DNA from 2 places in the Psychrobacillus sp. FSL H8-0510 genome. Region 1 is predicted to be linked to the other one. Evidence: riboswitches for the same ligand, from Rfam matches in the RefSeq annotation. Region 1 holds a riboswitch; the other holds the start of a gene.
What was found. A riboswitch is a leader RNA that binds a small molecule or an ion and turns the genes downstream of it on or off. The one in region 1 is predicted to bind thiamine pyrophosphate.
Positions count from the first base shown of each region.

Region 2: linked by a shared signal. The riboswitch ahead of thiT (energy-coupled thiamine transporter ThiT) and the one ahead of MHI40_RS01155 (YkoF family thiamine/hydroxymethylpyrimidine-binding protein) in region 1 are both predicted to bind thiamine pyrophosphate.

Region 1 covers NZ_JBBOYZ010000001.1:221,726-225,145, reverse strand. The annotation lists gene MHI40_RS01160 (2-hydroxyacid dehydrogenase) at 65-1,024, opposite strand; TPP riboswitch at 1,246-1,352, shown strand; gene MHI40_RS01155 (YkoF family thiamine/hydroxymethylpyrimidine-binding protein) at 1,433-2,014, shown strand; gene MHI40_RS01150 (ECF transporter S component) at 2,015-2,596, shown strand; gene MHI40_RS01145 (ABC transporter ATP-binding protein) at 2,583-3,420, shown strand, end outside.
Region 2 covers NZ_JBBOYZ010000001.1:3,000,814-3,004,233, forward strand. The annotation lists gene MHI40_RS15315 (tryptophan-rich sensory protein) at 1-460, shown strand, start outside; gene map (type I methionyl aminopeptidase) at 762-1,511, opposite strand; gene thiT (energy-coupled thiamine transporter ThiT) at 1,559-2,140, opposite strand; TPP riboswitch at 2,205-2,296, opposite strand; gene MHI40_RS15330 (M20 family metallopeptidase) at 2,401-3,420, shown strand, end outside.

The DNA.
Region 1 (3,420 bases):
TGTCGATCATCATTTCAAGTAAACAAAAAGAGTGGCCCTGCATATGAGGACCACTACTTAAGTATTAGAGAATTCTATTTTGAGGTTCTCTATTTTCTAAAACTGCTTCTATATCTTTTGCATTCATTTGCATCATCGCTTGGCGAGTGCGGATACTGGCACTACCGATATGGGGAGACACCGTTACATTAGGTAAAGTTAGTAGAGGATGATCCACCGGTACAGGCTCTTGCTCAAATACATCTAGTCCTGCAGCCCATATCTTTTTCGACGCCAGTGCTTCATAAAGAGCTTGTTCATCTACTATGCCACCTCGTGCGACATTAATAATTGCTGCAGTTTCTTTCATCATATTAAGTTCACGTTCCCCTATAAGTCCCTTTGTTTCAGGTGTAAGTGGAGTTAATAGAATGACAAAATCAGATTGCTTAAGTAATTCGTCTAATTCCGCGTAAGTAAAGCCGTACGTTTCTTCTGCATCTAGTTTTCTAGAGCGATTATGATATAACACATTCATATCAAAGCCTTTCGCACGTCTAGCAACCGCTTCCCCTATACGTCCCATTCCTACAATACCGAGTGTTGCACCGAAAACGTCCATTCCTGTATATTGCATTGGTGACCAGGAATCCCAGTTACCCGAACGAATTTCTTGTTCTACTTCTGTTATTCTTCGAGCAGTTGCTAATAGTAAAGCAAATGCTAAGTCTGCTGTTGTCTCTGTTAATACTCCCGGAGTATTTGTTACGACAATACTACGGTCTTTTGCTGCCTCTATGTCTATATTGTTATAGCCCACTGCAAAATTACTAATTACTTTTAAATTTGGAAGGCTTTCAATTAGTGTACGATCGATATTATCGGATAACATCGTCCATAGAGCGTACGCGTCTTTAGCATTTGTTATTATTTCTTCATTTGTCATTCCAATAGTTTCGCTATGCCACATTTGTACATCAAACTTTTTTCTTAAAGGCTCAATGATTTCTTCGGGTAGTTTACGAGTTATGTATATTTTCTTCAAAACTTTATCCTCCCTCGAGTTATGGATTCTTGTGTTTCTCTGGTGCTTTCGGGTGATTATCCCCAACATTCCGGTGTTTCTCCAAATATCCATTATGATTCACCCAGCCCTCAAACAATCGGGTTAGATAAAGCATGGACGAAAGTAGGAAATTTTGCAAACATATTTACAACTTCAAATAGCTACGTTATACTTTGGGCATATTAAAAACTACATACCGTTTTGCGCACTAGGGGTGCCCACTTTGGCTGAGATGCGAGCATTTTGCTCCGATCCCTTAAAACTCGATCAGGATAATACCTGCGTGAGGAAGTGCGGTGACTTCCCTAATATTTTTGTATTGGATAAGTGGCTGCATCTTCACGGATGTGGTCTTTTTTTATGAAAAAATACAGGGAGGTTTTTTAAATGGAGTGTGGATTGAGCCCAATTATCGGATTTCGTTTTTCGTTACATCCGATGACAAATGATTTTATCAAAGTGATTAAAGGTGCTTTGAAGGAGACGGATGCGACGAATGTGTGGATGCACACAGATGATGTGTCGACGGTTATTCGTGGCAAACAAGTACATGTATTTAATGTGGCAAAAGCAATTACATTGCATGCTGCTAAAACAGGAGAACATATTGCACTGTCCGGTACTTTTTCCGCTGGTTGCCCCGGTGATTCTGCAGGAGATGTCTATCTAGACAAAGGCGATATAATTGCCAACACAGATATAACAAAACAATATGTATCTTCTCAATTTGCTCTATACCCGATGAATAACCCGAGTTATATGGACATTATTTACCGTGAAGTGGATCGTGCTAAAGCACAAGGTGTGTTTAATGATTCCATGCATTATGCGAGTGGTATTCATGGAGATATTCATGATGTGTTTGCGTTTTATGAAGAAGCATTCACGAATGCCCGCTCAGATGAGCATAAGCATTTGGTTATGACCGTTTCTATGAGTATTAACAGCCCCTCTCATGGAGGTCGTTAAATGCTGAAATCATGGAAGCTAAAAGAAATCGTGTTAATGTCTTTACTTGCCGTTGTATTTGGCATTGTGTATTTATTGTTCTTGCATGTCGGTAATATTTGGGCTGGATTTATAGGTCCGATTGCATATGAATGGATTTTTGGGATTTGGTTTATCGTGTCTATTATTAGTATGTATATTATTCGAAAGCCAGGTGCTGCAGTTATTTCAGAAACAATCGCCGCTGCCATTGAGGTGTTGTTAGGAAATGCCGTTGGACCCCGACTAATTCTATCAGGTGTTATTCAGGGCTTAGGGGCAGAAGCAGTATTTGCTGCAACTAGATACAAACGCTTTGATATTTGGATTCTAATCCTAGCGGGTGTGGGATCTTCGGTATTTAGTTTTGCCTACGGGTATTTGTTAGGTGGCTTTACGGTATTCAGTACTGGTTATGTTGCGCTGATGCTTGGCATTCGCATATTGAGTGGAGCTCTCCTTGCTGGTGTTGGAGGTAAAGCGGTTGCCGATGGCTTACTAGCAACAGGCTCTCTTCGAGGATACGCTATTTCACGACCGAAAAAAGGTGATGCTCGTGCATGACGTCATTTCGTTTGAGAAGGTCAGCTTTCGATATCCAGATGAGGAAAAATGGACTTTGACTGACTTTTCATTTGCAGTACAAAAAGGTTCCAGGGTTGTGTTAACTGGTCCTAGCGGCTGTGGAAAAACGACACTACTTTACTTGTGCAATCGATTATATCCCGATAATTGCGATGGTATTTTAACGGGCAATATTGAGCTATTTGGGAAGGATAGTCGGACATTCATTGCCGGGGAAATAAATCATCGAATTGCTACCGTTTTTCAGGATCCAGATGCGCAATTTTGTATGCAAACAGTGGAAGAGGAGCTTGCTTTTACGCTAGAAAATTTGCAGGTGAAACGTGAAGAGATGGAGAATCGAATAAGAGAGGTACTTGCTCTCACAAATTTAACTGACTTTCGATATTCTATTATTCAACAGCTTTCAGGTGGGCAGAAGCAACAAATCGCTACTGCATGTGCACTTATTATGGAGCCCGAGATTTTGCTGTTAGACGAACCAATCGCTCATTTGGACCCTTATACAGCTAAAAGATATATAGAATGGTTGGATCAGCTACAGCAAAATCGGCAAATGACAATTGTTGCAATTGAACATCGCTTGGACTTATGGGGAGATTTTTTTGACAGGATCATTCCTTTGAGCGAAAGCGATGAACCATCCATACTTCCTAAAAGAACGACTTCTATAAAACCAGATATTTCCATTCAAGCAACAGAAATAGAGACAAAAAATTTTTTGAAGCCCGCCTCATTTTCTTTACAGCGCGGAGAAATTACCATTCTTGCTGGACCTAACGGTAGTGGTAAATCAACTTTAT
Region 2 (3,420 bases), 2.8 Mb from region 1:
ATATATTTTGTATATATTCAGTTGGCATTACGAACTGTTTGGTTATGCTTTTGGTATTCTCACTGTCTTACTAAGCAGCTTATTTAAATTATATTTAACCTATCCTTTAGATGATATAAATCGAAAAAATCGATTACCAATTTCCTTCCTATTAGGATGGACATTTATCAGTTTCTTCATAAATCTATCTTATCTCCTCACGTTTTATGAATTCGGTGGATTTGGTATGACAAAATCACTTTGGGGTGTTATCTTCTTAACCATTGCGACAGCAATAGCTCTTCACTTCCGCTATCATTATTTTGATCGTCTTATGTCAGTTGTGTTTATCTGGACTTTCGTCGGGGTTGCAATCCAACACAACTTTAGTCAACTGCTCCTGACCTCAGCGTCTCTTTTCCTAAGCTGCGTCTTGGTCGTTGGGATAATTTTCCTTAAGAAAGGTTCCAGAACCCCTTAAGGTTTGAACAGACATTTTACAATATTATTGCCGAGTAGAGGCTGTTTGTGGTAGTTGTCACAAACAGCCTCTCTTTTTTCGTTAAACATATTTATCTGTCTCCTACAACTTTAAGAAATAGTTAATGTATTTTTAAATAACTAGATATAAATGTTTTCTAAGCGAGGAGGCTGAGGCAACGCCCATGGAAACCGTCCATCAGCCGAAAGTTACTATCAAGCACTTACTTCGTAGTAGGATAATTCATATTCTTAATTTAAAAAACGCCTTCAAAAGAGTAAACTCTTGAAGGCGTTTTGTTTTAATCTAATTTAGTTAATAAAATTGGTGCACCTTTTGTGACAACAATTGTATGCTCAATCTGTGCTACTAAGGATTTATCAGGAGTGATAAATGTCCAACCATCACCTGATTCCACAATATGCTCTGCCTTCGCAGAAATAAATGGCTCAACTGCTAAAACCATTCCTTCTTTTAATATTGTTGGATCCCATGCATCATAATAATTCAATACATGTTGAGGAGCTTCATGAAGTGATTTCCCAATACCATGTCCAGTTAGGTTCATAATAACATGCAAGCCATTATCTTTGGCTTCTCTAGCTACTGCTTTACCAATTTGGTTCAATCTTGAACCTGCTTTAACTTTTAGCATTGCACGCTCAAATGCACTCTCAGCTACAGCACACAACTTCTCTTTCTCTTCATATCCTTCGCCTACGACAAAAGAAATTCCTGTGTCTGCAAAATAACCATCAAGCGATCCTGAAACGTCTATATTCACGATATCACCATCTTTTATAACACGAGCGCCTGGCATACCATGAGCTACTTCCTCATTAACACTAATACAAGTATATCCCGGAAAATCGTATTCTCCCATTGGTCCAGAAATCGCGCCATGCTCTTTAAATAGCTTTCCGCCGATTTCATCTAACTCTTTCGTAGTCACACCAGGTTTAGTAGCAGCCTTCATTACATCTCGAATTTCTGCAACAATACGCCCTATTTTTTTTAATGCTACTAACTCTTCGTCAGTTTGTACAATCATCTTAACAAGATCCCTTCTTCACTAAATGTATTCTAATCATACCATATTTAGTGAAGATTCGGCAGTGTGAGGCGCGGAGCTTTAACAAATAATATCGAACAAATGAAAGCTGCTACTAAAAATACAGGAATCATATAAGTAGAATTATAGATCAACGAATACAAAATAACATTTTGCTCACCAGCAAATTCACCAAAGAATAGAATACCTGAAGTTACATGTGCTAAATAACGAAGAAAAGCTGCGATGAACGTTCCCAAGACAACTGCTCTAACCATTTTCATTTTATCCTTTTGTTCAAATGCATGTAAAAACGCAGGTCTCAGAAAACCAGCAAAACCAGCTACCATAAATGCGATGAAATAATCTATTGCTACTTGTGCTATCACTATTTCAAATGATAAGGGAGCTGCGTAAAAACGGCCTGTAACGACTTGTAATACACCTATTAAAAATCCAGTAGTTAAACCTGCTACAATACCACGACGAAAAGCCATTAAAATAACAGGTACTAAAACGAATGTAACTGATCCACCTTGCGGCATTCCAAAGCCGATCATATCTAAAACATATCCTAAAGCTGCAAAAATAGCGATTTCCATTAATATTAATACTCGATTATTCTTCATGACAATCCCCTTTTTTGACCACAAAAAAAACGACCCCCGGGATAGACCCAGACATCGCGCGATTGTCAGTTTCCATCCACATCCCTACGCAAGTATTAACTTACAGGTTCGAAGGGTACTATCTCAGCCGTATCAACGGCGCCCCTTGTGGTTTGAATTATTTAGTTCGAGTTCATTGTAGCTGAATAGATAAAGTATTGCAACCTTCTTTTGTTCTTTTGTTATACTTGTAAAAACTATATGCGTAAGGGGATGTTTACATGATTACATTATTAAAAGATTTAATACGTATCAAAAGTGACACATTGGAAGGCGCAAATAATGCTTTGTTATTTTGTGAGAATTGGCTAGAGGAACGAGGTATTACTACTACGATCTTAAAGCATGAGGAAAAACTGATGCTTGTGGCAGTAATAGGAGACGGTGATAAATGTATGATTTGGAATGGTCACGTAGATGTTGTTCCAGGAGAAACTTCACAATTTCAGCCTTATATTGAGGGAGATTATTTATATGGTCGTGGAACAGCTGATATGAAAGCGGGAGTTGCTGCGATGATGCAAGCCTTTTATGAGCTATCTAAACAACCTGAAAATCTTGCTCAAAAAATTCAACTACATATCGTAACCGATGAGGAAACAGACGGAGAGACATCCAAATTTTTGGTCGATCAAGGATATATCGGTGACTTTGTTATATGCGGAGAACCTACCCATCTACAAATTGGCTTACAGGCAAAAGGAATTATCCAGTTTGATGTAATACTTAAGGGCAAATCTAGTCATGGCAGTCGTCCTTGGGAAGGAATAAATGCAATTGAACAAGCGTTTCTTTTTGACCAACAGCTTCGCACACTTTCTTTTTTAACAGCAAGCAATGAGTTCTATGATTATCCTTCCTTAAACTTGGCAAAAATACAAGCAGGAGAACGATATAACGTAGTTCCTGATGAGTGCATAGTAAGTTATGATCTTCGTTACGTACCCGGACAAGATATGCATAGTATTCTTTTAGACCTCCAAACGTTGACAGAAGAATTTCCCAATAGTGAAATACAAGTGCACACTACCGCTCCTGCAGTAACAACTGAAGCTATTAACCCATATATCGAACGTATTGCTCAGGTCACTTCACAGTTTATAGGAAAACCTGCTGTGTTATTTGGGCAGCATGGAGCAGCTGATGCTCGCTTTTATGCAGAAACTGGAGCAGGCGCTATTGAGTTTGGACCAAGTGGTGGGGATTGGCATGGTGAAAAAGAATATGTATCTATTTCCTCT